Regions from separate parts of the Pseudomonas sp. S2_A10 genome, predicted to be linked through region 3. Evidence: predicted binding sites of a transcription regulator. Region 3 holds the regulator's gene; each other region holds the start of a gene.

Evidence for each region. Region 3 encodes FliA, which starts transcription of late flagellar genes. Its sites were predicted from a motif close to CTAAAGTTTNNNNNNNNNNNGCCGNTAA; they were not measured.
Region 1: the regulator FliA is predicted to act here: its motif matches at 1,986-2,013, upstream of AB4N41_RS03020 (flagellar protein MotY).
Region 2: the regulator FliA is predicted to act here: its motif matches at 2,340-2,367, upstream of flgM (flagellar biosynthesis anti-sigma factor FlgM).

What each region holds. Positions count from the first base shown of each region.
Region 1 covers NZ_CP162773.1:669,652-673,913, reverse strand. Annotated here, with positions in the region: gene AB4N41_RS03035 (peroxiredoxin) at 1-124, shown strand, start outside; gene rnt (ribonuclease T) at 199-876, opposite strand; gene pyrC (dihydroorotase) at 873-1,919, opposite strand; gene AB4N41_RS03020 (flagellar protein MotY) at 2,080-2,994, shown strand; gene AB4N41_RS03015 (argininosuccinate synthase) at 3,124-4,262, shown strand, end outside.
Region 2 covers NZ_CP162773.1:383,973-388,234, reverse strand. Annotated here, with positions in the region: gene AB4N41_RS01790 (MFS transporter) at 1-548, shown strand, start outside; gene AB4N41_RS01785 (flagellar brake protein) at 622-1,368, opposite strand; gene AB4N41_RS01780 (flagella synthesis protein FlgN) at 1,461-1,928, opposite strand; gene flgM (flagellar biosynthesis anti-sigma factor FlgM) at 1,977-2,303, opposite strand; gene flgA (flagellar basal body P-ring formation chaperone FlgA) at 2,466-3,227, opposite strand; gene AB4N41_RS01765 (chemotaxis protein CheV) at 3,310-4,242, shown strand.
Region 3 covers NZ_CP162773.1:3,643,099-3,647,360, forward strand. Annotated here, with positions in the region: gene flhF (flagellar biosynthesis protein FlhF) at 1-945, shown strand, start outside; gene fleN (flagellar synthesis regulator FleN) at 1,062-1,892, shown strand; gene fliA (RNA polymerase sigma factor FliA) at 1,889-2,629, shown strand; gene AB4N41_RS16420 (chemotaxis response regulator CheY) at 2,797-3,168, shown strand; gene AB4N41_RS16425 (protein phosphatase CheZ) at 3,187-3,975, shown strand; gene AB4N41_RS16430 (chemotaxis protein CheA) at 4,029-4,262, shown strand, end outside.

The sequences.
Region 1 (4,262 bases), 3.0 Mb from region 3:
GCTGCAATTCCACGAAGAGCACGGCGAAGTGTGCCCGGCCAACTGGAAGAAAGGCGACAAAGGCATGAACGCTTCGCCAGAAGGCGTTGCGGCTTACCTGACCGAGAACGCTGCGGCCCTGTAAGGCGCAACGTCGAGGTACAAAAAAACCGGCCCATGTGGCCGGTTTTTTTATGCGCGGGATTTGTTTGCCGACGATCAGTCGTCGAAGTCTTCCCAGCCGCCCATCTGTTTCCAGCGATTGACGATGCCGCAGAACAGCTCAGCGGTCTTTTCGGTGTCGTAGCGCGCCGAGTGCGCCTCACGACCGTCGAAATCGATGCCGGCGGCCTGACAGGCTTTCGCCAGCACGGTCTGACCGTACGCCAGACCCGCCAGAGTCGCCGTGTCGAAACTGGAGAACGGGTGGAACGGGTTGCGCTTCATGTCCAGCCGCGCGACTGCGGCGTTGAGAAAGCCCAGATCGAAGCTGCTGTTGTGCCCGACCAGAATCGCCCGCTTGCAGCCGTTGGCTTTCAGGGCCTTGCGGATGCCACGGAAAATATCAGTCAGCGCGGTTTCTTCACTGACGGCCATGCGCAGCGGATGATCAAGCTTGATCCCGGTGAACTCCAGCGCTGCCGCTTCAACGTTCGCACCTTCGAATGGCTCGACGCGGAAGAAGTAGGTGTGATCCGGGTAGACGAAACCCTTTTCATCCATGGCGATGGTGGTCGCGGCAATCTCCAGCAGGGCATCGGTGGCTGCGTTGAAGCCACCGGTTTCTACGTCGACGACAACCGGCAGGTAGCCGCGAAAACGCGCTGCCATCGGGTGACGGGAACCGCCGCCACCACTTTGACCGTCCAGCTCATCGTCGAAATGCTCTTCACTCACGCGTGTTCCTCCAGCAGGCGCCAGCGCAGTTTTTCACCGGCGCGCAGCGGGATAACGGTCAGCTCGCCAAATGGCAGGCTGGTTGGGGCAGTCCATTCTTCGCGAACCAGGGTGATGCGATCGGTGTTTGCCGGCAGGCCGTAGAAACGCGGGCCGTTGAGGCTGGCGAAGGCTTCGAGCTTGTCCAGCGCATTACGCTGTTCAAACGCTTCGGCATACATCTCGATGGCGGCGTAGGCGGTGTAGCAACCGGCGCAACCGCAGGCGGCTTCCTTGGCGTGCTGGGCGTGGGGCGCCGAGTCGGTGCCGAGGAAGAACTTGGCGCTGCCGCTGGTGGCGGCATCGAGCAAGGCTTCCTGATGGGTGTTGCGCTTGAGGATCGGCAAGCAATAGAAATGTGGCCGAATCCCGCCCACCAGCATGTGATTACGGTTGTACAACAGGTGGTGCGCGGTGATGGTCGCGCCGACGTTGGCCGAAGCCTCGTTGACGAATTGCACGGCGTCACCGGTGGTGATGTGCTCGAACACCACTTTCAGCGTCGGGAAGCGCTCGACCACGCGGCGCATGTGCTCATCGATGAAGATTTTTTCGCGGTCGAACACATCGACGTCGCCACGGGTGACTTCACCGTGGATCAACAGCGGCATGCCGACTTCGGCCATGGCTTCCAGCGCCGGGAAGATCTTGTCGATGCTGGTCACGCCGGAATCGGAATTGGTGGTCGCGCCGGCCGGGTAAAGCTTGGCGGCGTAGACGAAACCGCTGGCCTTGGCCTGACGAATTTCTTCCGGTTGGGTGCGGTCGGTGAGGTACAGCACCATCAACGGCTCGAACTGACTGCCGGCCGGGCGGGCAGCGAGAATGCGCTGACGATAGCCGTCGGCTTCAGCGGCGTTGCGCACCGGCGGTACCAGGTTCGGCATGATGATCGCGCGCCCGAAGGTGCGGGCCACATCGGCAACGGTATTGGTCAACACGGCACCATCGCGAAGATGAATGTGCCAGTCGTCGGGACGCAGCAGGGTCAGGCGGTCGGACATGAGGGGATTCCAGGCGGGTCAAACTGAGGCGAATGCTACCGGAAAAGACTCTTGCAGGCACCCGCTATCAAGTTTTGCCACAAGCGTCCGATATCCCGAAGGTATGCCGTAAACATTGTGTGAATCGGTGTTTGTGTTTCACAAGCCAATGGAGCCTCCCGTGCGCCAGCGTTATTTAGCCCTGCTCAGTGTGTTTGCCAGCCTTCCCGCGATGGCGCTGACTTACCAGACCCGTCTGGAGAACATTGAGTGGACGGTCGCCGGCGACAAGTTCGAATGCCGCCTGACGCAACCGATCACTGATTTCGGCTCGGGCGAATTCGTGCGCAAGGCCGGTGAGCAGGCGATCTTTCGCCTGAATGCCTACAACGCCATGCTTGGTGGCGGCTCGGCGACGTTGCTCGCTGCCGCTGCACCGTGGCAACCGGGGCGCGGCGATATCAATCTGGGCTCGGTACGGCTGGGCAGTGGCAATGTGTTGTTCAACAGCTCGCAATCCCAGGCCGGTGGGCTGATCAGCGGTCTGCTGGACGGCCGTAGCCCGGTAGTTCGCCGTGCGTCTGGCGATGGCCGGGTGTCGGAAGTGCGTTTGCTGCCGGTGAAATTCAGCAAGGCGTTCAACGACTATCAAGGCTGCGTGGCGAAATTGCTGCCGCAGAATTTCGACCAGATCAAGCAGTCGCAGATAGGCTTTCCCGGCGAAGGCGTTGAGCTGGACCCGGCTGCCAAGGCCAAGCTGCAAGTGATGCTCGAATACATGAAGGCCGACCCGACGGTGAACCACATTGACCTCGACGGCCATTCCGACAACAGCGGCAATCGTCTGACCAACCGCGAATTGTCGCGCCGCCGCGCGCTGGCGGTAGTCGATTTCTTCAAGGCCAACGGCATTCAGGAATCGCAGATCACCGTGCGTTTCCACGGCGAGCAGTATCCGATCGTGCCGAACACCAGCAAGGCCAATCGTGCGAAGAATCGCCGGGTCAACGTGAAACTGTCGCGTGTGGCACCGACCACAGCCCCTGCGCCAGCGCCGCAAGCGAGTACGCCAGCCACCGCCGCAGCGACTTCCTGACTCGCCGGTCATCGTCGCGCTCTCGACAGATTCTGTCGCTTTGTCGTCTTAAGCTGTCGCGCCTCTGTAAATTATCGCGTTTGAGCGGTAGACTCCCCGGCTTTCCGTAGAACCCCGTGGAGTGATGGCATGGCGGACGTAAACAAGGTCGTTCTGGCGTATTCCGGCGGCCTGGACACTTCGGTGATCCTCAAGTGGCTGCAGGATACTTATAACTGTGAAGTGGTGACTTTCACCGCCGATCTCGGTCAAGGCGAAGAGGTCGAGCCGGCCCGCGCCAAGGCTCAGGCCATGGGCGTCAAAGAAATTTACATCGACGATCTGCGCGAAGAGTTCGTGCGTGATTTCGTGTTCCCGATGTTCCGCGCCAACACCGTTTACGAAGGCGAGTACCTGCTGGGTACCTCCATCGCCCGTCCGCTGATCGCCAAGCGCCTGATCGAAATCGCCAACGAAACCGGCGCCGACGCCATTTCCCATGGCGCCACCGGCAAGGGCAACGACCAGGTGCGCTTCGAACTGGGCGCCTACGCGCTCAAGCCAGGCGTGAAAGTGATCGCCCCTTGGCGCGAGTGGGACCTGCTGTCGCGCGAGAAGCTGATGGACTACGCCGAGAAGCACGCGATCCCGATCGAACGCCACGGCAAGAAAAAATCCCCGTACTCGATGGACGCCAACCTGCTGCACATCTCCTATGAAGGCGGCGTGCTGGAAGACACCTGGACCGAGCACGAAGAAGACATGTGGCGCTGGACCGTCTCCCCGGAGAAGGCTCCCGACACCCCGCAATACCTGGAACTGACTTACCGCAACGGCGACATCGTCGCGCTGGACGGCGTCGAAATGACCCCGGCCACCGTACTGGCGACGCTGAACAAGATCGGCGGCGAGCACGGCATCGGTCGTCTCGACATCGTCGAAAACCGTTACGTCGGCATGAAGTCCCGTGGCTGCTACGAGACCCCGGGTGGCACCATCATGCTGCGCGCTCACCGCGCCATCGAATCGATCACTCTGGACCGCGAAGTCGCTCACCTCAAAGACGAGCTGATGCCCAAGTACGCCAGCCTGATCTACACCGGCTACTGGTGGAGCCCTGAGCGTCTGATGCTGCAACAGATGATCGACGCTTCGCAGGTCAACGTGAACGGCGTAGTGCGCCTGAAGCTGTACAAGGGCAACGTCATCGTGACCGGCCGCAAGTCCGACGATTCGCTGTTCGACGCCAACATCGCCACCTTCGAAGAAGATGGCGGCGCTTACAACCA
Region 2 (4,262 bases), 2.7 Mb from region 3:
CGTTGGCGATCATGCCGCAGGTGCCGCTGGAGGTGCTGTTCGTCGTTGGCTTCTTCTGTTCGCTGGTGCAATTCTGCCTGTATCCGCTGGCGGTGGCGTTTTCCAACGACCACGTCGAAGGCGATCGCCGCGTGTCGCTGACCGCCATGCTGCTGGTGACTTATGGTGTTGGTGCGAGCATCGGGCCGCTGCTCGCGGGTGTGCTGATGAAGTTTCTCGGCAGTCAGAGCCTGTATGCGTTCTTCAGTTTCTTCGCGCTGGTGCTGGTCTGGCGGATTCGTCCGAAAGCAGTGACCAACCTGCATCAGGTCGACGACGCACCGCTGCATCACGTGGCAATGCCGGACAGCATGTCGAGTTCGCCGCTGGTGGCGGCGCTCGATCCGCGTGTTGATGAGCAGGTCGTGCAGGAGCAGATGGTGCAGGATCCGGCGCCGGTCAATCCTGAGCCTGAGCCCGAAGTGCAGCCGGATGCAGTCGTTGAAACCGAGCAGGACAGCGGCGATGACGACAAGCCTGCGCCGGATATCAGTGGTGGCAGGCCCTGAGCCGAAGATAAACACCGGCGCATAAAAAAGGGCAGTCCCGCACACGACTGCCCTTTTTATTTGTCGCTGCGACTCAGAGATCGTCTTTGTCGAAACGCCGTGCTTCACGCTGCAACTGGTAAACGAAACGCTCGACGTTGCGCGCAGCCTGGCCACTGATGTTGTGGAAGCGCAGACCGGCGAAGGTGATGTTGAGTTTTTCTTCGAAGTGCAGGTAGCGCAGCTCGACCGATGTTGGCTGATTGCCGAACAGCGGCGGGGCGATCAGGCGGTCGTAGACCTGGCCCAGTTGCAGGCGATCAGTGATGTCGCCTTCGAAACGGAATTTGCAGCCGGTGGCGGAGATGTCCAGCAGCTTGCCGTGCAGAGGAACCTTGAGCTTTTCGCCGCCCAGTTCAACGCTGACCAGGTCGGTGAGTTTCAACGCAGCGCGGAAGGCGTTGCGGCGCTGGTGGTAGACCACTTCGCTCGGCAGGTCGCCGGTGTAAAAACGGTCGCCGTCGGATTCTTCGATGTTCAGCGTGCCGTTGCATTCCCAAGCGATGCGCACGCCGTCATGAAAGCCTTCGACCTTGAACGGTTCGCCCGCTTGCAGGAAGCGCTCGCCATCGCGCGGGATCATTTCGTCCAGGGCGATCGTCGCGGTTTCGCGGTCGACCTTGATCAGGTAACTCTGAAAACGCTGGCTGCGTTCATGGAAGGTGATGATCAGTGGATCGTGGCTGTCTTGCAGCTGGCGCAGGTTGCTGGAGATTTCCAGTGGCGTGGTGAGCACCTTCGGAGGCTGCGGAGCATCATCCGCGCTTAGGGTGTTGGACACGGTTCTTCAATCTCCAGACAAAATAAGACTACGACTGGCCAGTATTTTGCCAGCATGTTGCGCGAGTGGATAGTGCAGGGTCAGCGAATGGCTCATGCCTGGCTGAGCGTTCGCGGCTTGACCGGTTTGGCAAAGGTGCCGCTGGCGTCGTACAGCGCTGGCGGCTCACCGCCGGTGAGGATCTTCAGCTGGTTGGCCGTGGTCGCCTGCTGGATCTGGATCGACTGGCCATTCTTGACGTTGGCTGCCTGGCATTGGGCGATCAGCGCGGTCAGGGCATCGCCCTGGGTCAGCAACTGGTCGCCAATGCTCGACTGGCTGGCCAGTTGCTCAAGACCTGTGCGATCGGTCGGCAGGTTGAGGCTGGCGAGGATTTCGCTGCGCTTGCGGCCATGCTGCTCGAGCAGAATGATCAACGCTTGCTTGGTCGCCAGAATTTCTTCCAGCAACGGCATGTCGCGACCATGCAAAGCGAGGGATTCGGTTTGCAATAACTCCAGCAATTGTTGCGCTGGAGCAAAGTCGTCGTTGATCAGTTGCAATAAGTTAGTGTCGTGCATGGCTGGCCTTGGGGTTTAAGCGTCCAAAAGCCTGGCGCCGGCAAAAGCCTAGCGCTGGGCTTCGAAGTTGAGCAGTTTGCTGGCTACACGGTTGCTGTCGACTTTATAGCTGCCATCGGCAATCGCGGCTTTCAACTCGGCCACACGGGCTTTGTCGACAGCAGGCTGATCGCGCAGCTTGTCAGTGACCTTCTGCAACTGTTGAGCCTCATTGCTGAGGTGTACCGACTCCCCGCTTTTGGCGACATTGGCCTGTTCGGCCTGGGTATTCAGCGGCGCGGAGGGGCTGTTTTCAGCGCTTTCCTTGGCGTTGCTGGTACGTGTGCTGCCGGTTAGTGACGAGGAACTGTTCAATCGGTTGAAATCGATAACCATGATAAAAAACCTCTGGGAATTTGGACGCTTGCCATGTTTTCGGCTATCCCCTGAAAAACTTTAGGCCCAATCAACCATAAGCTTGCATGCGCCGTTGCGAGACCTGCTGCGGCACAGTTTAGGGAAGCGACGGGATCGGCGCCAGTTTTCTCCACGAGGCTTTTACATGGCCACTTCGACCTGTCCCGGCGCAATCACCTGCGCCTTGATAACTCTCTGAGAATTAAGGTTTTTTACTCGAATCTGTTCTTTCATCCCGCCATTGGAGAGCGCTTCCCCCGGCATGCGTACGGCAAGGGTGCCGCTGCGCGCAGTGATCACCACCTGATCACCCTTGCGGACCACTTCGGCCTGTTCCAGATGCACCAGTGTGATGACCTGATCGGCGACCGTTGGTCGGGTAAGTTTCTGCCCGATCGCTTCGTCGACCGAGGTCAGGAAACCCTGGTTGATCGTGCTGACGTCGCGCTCGCGCAAGGTCACGTCCTGCGGCTCGATAATGCCGGCGCGTTTCAGCGGACGAGTGGTCGTCACGATCTCGCGAAACAGGCGGACTTGAGCGGGTACGAACACCGTCCAGGGCGAACTGCCTTCGCAGCGAACCTTCACCGTGACGCGGCCCAGCGGGCGTGCCGGGCTCTCCAGCGTGGCTGTCAATTCCTTGTCGCACATGGGCATGCGCATGCGCGGGTCGAGCTGGTTGACTTCGATTTCGTAGCGGCCTTCGGTTTGACTGGAAGCCAAATAGTCTTCTACGGTGAATTCAAGAAAGCCCTGAGTCACGCCGATAAGCATATCAGGCAAGGTAACCGCATCTGCATGGGCAGGACTGCCAGCAAGCAAGCAGCAAACGGCGGACACCGCGCAAAGCCCTTTGCGAAGGGAAGATGTCAGGCGTCGGGAAAATGTCGTTTGAGCGTTCATACGAGTTAAAAAGCAAGCGCCGTGCCGTTTAGCAATGAATGTGCGTCGCAACAACACTTGGCGTTGGTGTAGGAGTCTGGGCATGGCTGGTGTAATGGATTCGGTGAACCAGCGCACGCAACTGGTAGGGCAGAATCGCCTCGAGCTGCTGTTGTTCCGTCTCGACGGGCCGCAGCTCTATGGGATCAACGTGTTCAAGGTACGGGAAGTGTTGCAATGCCCGTCGCTGACGTTGATGCCCAAATCCAGTCCTGTCGTGTGCGGGGTAGCGAATATACGGGGAGCGACCATTCCGATCCTGGATCTGGCAATGGCAACGGGCTCCGGTGCGTTGAAAGACAAGAACAGTCCGTTCGTGATCATCACGGAGTACAACACCAAGACCCAGGGTTTCCTGGTCCGCTCGGTGGAGCGCATCGTCAACATGAACTGGGAAGAGATCCATCCGCCACCCAAGGGTACCGGTCGCGATCACTACCTGACCGCTGTGACGCGGGTCGACAACCAGTTGGTCGAAATCATCGACGTCGAGAAGGTGCTGGCCGAAGTGGCGCCGACGCCGGAAGCGATTTCGGTGGGCGTGGTCGATGTCGAGACGCAGACCAAGGCATTGTCGCTGCGGGTGCTGACGGTCGATGACTCGTCGGTGGCGCGCAAGCAGGTCACGCGTTGTCTGCAGACCATCGGTGTCGAAGTGGTGGCGCTGAACGACGGCAAGCAGGCGCTGGATTACCTGCGCAAGCTGGTCGACGAGGGCAAGAAGCCGGAAGAAGAGTTCCTGATGATGATTTCCGACATCGAGATGCCGGAGATGGACGGGTACACCCTGACGGCGGAAATCCGCGGCGACGCACGCATGCAAAAGCTCCATATCATCCTGCATACTTCGTTGTCGGGGGTATTCAATCAGGCGATGGTGAAGAAAGTCGGTGCTGATGACTTTCTGGCCAAATTCCGTCCTGATGACCTCGCATCCCGGGTAGTCGACCGGATCAAAGCAGCAGATATCAGCTAGGGACCTTCTGTCCCTGGCGG
Region 3 (4,262 bases):
GATCCGCGTGCACTGGATTCGATGCGTTTTGAATTGAACAGCTTGCGCGAGCTGATGGAAGTGCAGCTCGGCACCCTGGCCTGGAATCAGCTGCAAGGCAGCCGTCCGGCCCAGGCCAATCTGTATCGCCGTCTGCAGCGCATCGGCCTGTCCGGCCCGCTGTCGCGCGATCTGTTGGCGATGATCACCGATATCGAAGAACCCCGTCAGGCTTGGCGCATGCTGTTGGCCCACCTGGCGCGGATGATTGCCGTGCCGGAAGTCGAGCCGCTGGAAGAGGGCGGTGTGATTGCCATGGTCGGCCCCGCCGGCATGGGCAAGACCACCACGCTGGCCAAGCTCGCCGCGCGTTATGTGCTCAAGTACGGCGCGCAGAACGTTGCACTGGTAAGCATGGACAGCTTCCGCATCGGCGCGCAGGAACAATTGAAAACCCTCGGGCGCATCCTCAACGTGCCGGTAACGCACGTCGATCCGGGTCAGTCGCTGGTGCAGGCATTGGATCCACTGCTACGCAAACGCGTAGTTTTGATCGATACTGCCGGCCTGCAAGCCAGTGATCCGGCGTTGCGCATGCAGCTTGAGAGCCTGGCCGGGCGTGGCATTCGCTCAAAAAATTATCTGGTCCTGGCAACCACCAGCCAGAAACAGGTTCTAACCGCCGCTTATCACAGTTACAAGCGTTGCGGGCTGGCCGGCTGCATCCTGACTAAACTGGATGAAACGGCCAGTCTCGGCGAAGTGTTGAGCCTGGCGATCAGTCATGAATTGCCGGTCGCGTACCTGACCGATGGCCCACGGATTCCGGATGATCTGCATCTGCCGCGTCGTCATCAATTGGTCAGCCGCGCCGTCAGCGTGCAAATGCAGGAAGAACCCAGCGAAGAAGCCATGGCTGACATGTTCGCTGATATCTATCACAGCCCGACCAAGCAGGTTGGCTGAGGTAATCATGAACAGTTTTTGTACCTACATCGATGGTCTGCCACGCATTGTTCCGATCAGGAACGCGCAGCCAGTAATGTGGCCTCCGTCTATGCAAGACAAGGTAAAGAAATAACATGGGCAGCATGCATCCCGTACAGGTGATCGCGGTGACCGGCGGCAAAGGTGGCGTCGGCAAGACTAACGTGTCAGTGAACTTGTCGCTGGCGCTGGCAGAGCTTGGCCGTCGGGTCATGCTGCTGGACGCCGACCTGGGCCTGGCGAACGTCGACGTTCTGCTGGGGCTGACACCCAAGCGCACACTGGCCGACGTTATCGAAGGCCGTTGCGAACTGCGCGACGTGCTGTTGCAAGGCCCGGGCGGGATTCGCATCGTGCCGGCGGCCTCCGGCACGCAGAGCATGGTGCACTTGAGCCCGGCGCAACACGCCGGCCTGATCCAGGCGTTCAGCGACATCGGCGACAATCTCGACGTGCTGGTGATCGACACCGCTGCGGGTATTGGTGACTCGGTAGTCAGTTTCGTACGCGCCGCCCAGGAAGTGTTGCTGGTGGTCTGCGACGAGCCGACTTCGATCACCGATGCTTACGCGCTGATCAAGTTGCTCAACCGCGATTACGGCATGAACCGCTTCCGCGTGCTGGCCAACATGGCGCAGAGCCCGCAGGAAGGGCGCAACCTGTTCGCCAAGTTGACCAAGGTCACGGATCGCTTCCTCGACGTCGCCCTACAATACGTCGGCGCCGTGCCATACGACGAAAGCGTGCGCAAGGCAGTGCAGAAGCAGCGCGCTGTCTACGAAGCCTTTCCCCGTTCCAAGTGCGCACTGGCCTTCAAGGCCATCGCCCAGAAGGTCGATACCTGGCCGCTGCCCGCCAACCCGCGCGGGCATCTGGAATTTTTCGTCGAGCGTCTCGTGCAGCAAACCGCAGGGCCTGTGATATGACCGCCAGTGGCATGAATCTTTACAAAAAGTCGGCGCGTGACGCGCAATACGAATTGATCGAGCGTTACGCGCCACTGGTCAAGCGCATTGCCTATCACTTGCTGGCGCGCCTGCCGGCCAGCGTGCAGGTCGAAGACCTGATCCAGGCCGGGATGATCGGTTTGCTGGAAGTCTCGACCAAATACGACGCCAGCAAAGGCGCCAGTTTCGAAACGTACGCGGGCATTCGAATCCGCGGCGCGATGCTCGATGAAGTGCGCAAAGGGGATTGGGCGCCACGCTCGGTTCACCGTAATACCAGGATGGTCAGCGACGCGATTCGCTCGATTGAAGCTAAAACCGGCCGTGACGCTAAAGATCACGAGGTTGCGGCCGAACTCCAATTGAGTCTCGACGATTACTACGGGATTCTGAATGACACCTTGGGCAGTCGCCTGTTCAGTTTCGACGACCTGTTGCAGGACGGCGAACACGAAGGGCTGCACGAGGATGGCGCCAGTGCTCATATGGAGCCGTCACGCGATCTGGAAGATGAACGCTTCCAGGCGGCGCTGGCGGACGCGATTGCCAATTTGCCGGAGCGTGAGCGACTGGTGTTGGCGCTGTACTACGACGAAGAGCTGAACCTCAAGGAAATCGGTGAAGTCCTTGGCGTCAGTGAATCGCGGGTCAGCCAGTTACACAGCCAGTGCGCGGCCCGTCTGCGGGGGCGTTTGGGGGAGTGGCGAGCGCGCTGAAGGCAGTGTGGGGACACTGCGAAACGAGGCTGGTGCGGTGATAAGCGGCGCCGGTCTCGATCCGTTGTGCTCCAGACAAACTTCGAGTGCTATGCCGATTGATTGAAGTGGCGCGTCCAGGTGCTGGGCGCGTTTAAGACTGCTTGGAGGTCGAATTGAACAAAGACATGAAAATCCTCATCGTTGATGACTTCTCAACGATGCGGCGGATCATCAAGAACCTGCTGCGCGATCTTGGGTTCACCAACACCGTCGAGGCCGACGATGGCACCACTGCCATTCCGGTGCTCAACAGCGGCAGCATCGACTTTCTGGTAACGGACTGGAACATGCCGGGCATGACCGGTATCGACCTGCTGCGTCACGTGCGCGCCGATGAAAAACTCAAGCACCTCCCGGTGTTGATGGTGACTGCTGAAGCCAAGCGCGAGCAGATCATCGAGGCCGCTCAGGCCGGTGTGAACGGTTACGTAGTCAAACCTTTCACGGCTCAAGCGTTGAAAGACAAAATCGAGAAGATTTTCGAACGCATCGGCTGATGAATGCGCGGGGGAGCTATGGAGCATAACGAATCATCACAGGGCGATTTCGAATCGACCCTGAAAAAACACGCGGTCGAACTGGTCGAGAGCCTTGAAAAAGGCAAGTTCGGCGACGCGGTGCAACTGATCCATGAGCTCAATCAGACCCGTGACCGCGGCCTGTATCAGGAAGTGGGCAAGCTCACACGTGAACTGCACAGTGCGATCGTCAATTTCCAGATCGATCCGCACATGCCGCAGGCCGAGGAAGTGTCGCAAATTACCGACGCCACCGAACGCCTGGGCTATGTGGTCAAGCTGACGGAAGCCGCGGCCAACCGCACCATGGATCTGGTGGAAAGCGCCACCCCGGTGGTCAACAGTCTGGCTGATGAAGCGCAGACGTTGAGCGCCGATTGGGGCCGCTTCATGCGTCGCGAGGTCGGGGCTGAAGAGTTCCGTGAACTGGCGCGCCGGGTCGACGGTTTTCTGTCACGCAGCAGCACGGACAACCGTGCGGTGTCGAGCAACCTCAACGACATCCTGCTGGCTCAGGATTACCAGGACCTCACAGGTCAAGTGATCAAGCGTGTGACCCAACTGGTCACCGAAGTCGAAAGCAATCTGCTCAAACTCGTGCTCATGGCCAGTCAGGTCGACCGCTTTGCGGGCATCGAACATGACCGCGCCGCAATGCTTGCTGAAAAAGATCCACAAAAACATCTCTCGCAGGGTGAAGGTCCGCAGATTCATGCCGATAAACGAGAAGACGTTGTGTCCGGTCAGGACGATGTGGACGATTTGTTATCCAGCCTTGGATTCTAGAGTTTCGGAATTCGGGTTTTTTGGGTTTTTAGACCTGTAGGAGCACCCCATTAATGAGCTTCGGCGCCGATGAAGAGATCCTTCAGGATTTCCTGGTTGAGGCCGGCGAGATTCTTGAGCAACTGTCCGAACAACTGGTCGAGCTGGAAAGCCGCCCGGATGATGCAGATCTGCTCAATGCAATTTTTCGCGGTTTCCACACTGTAAAAGGGGGCGCCGGCTTCCTTCAGCTCAATGAGCTGGTGGAGTGCTGTCACATCGCCGAAAACGTTTTCGACATCCTGCGC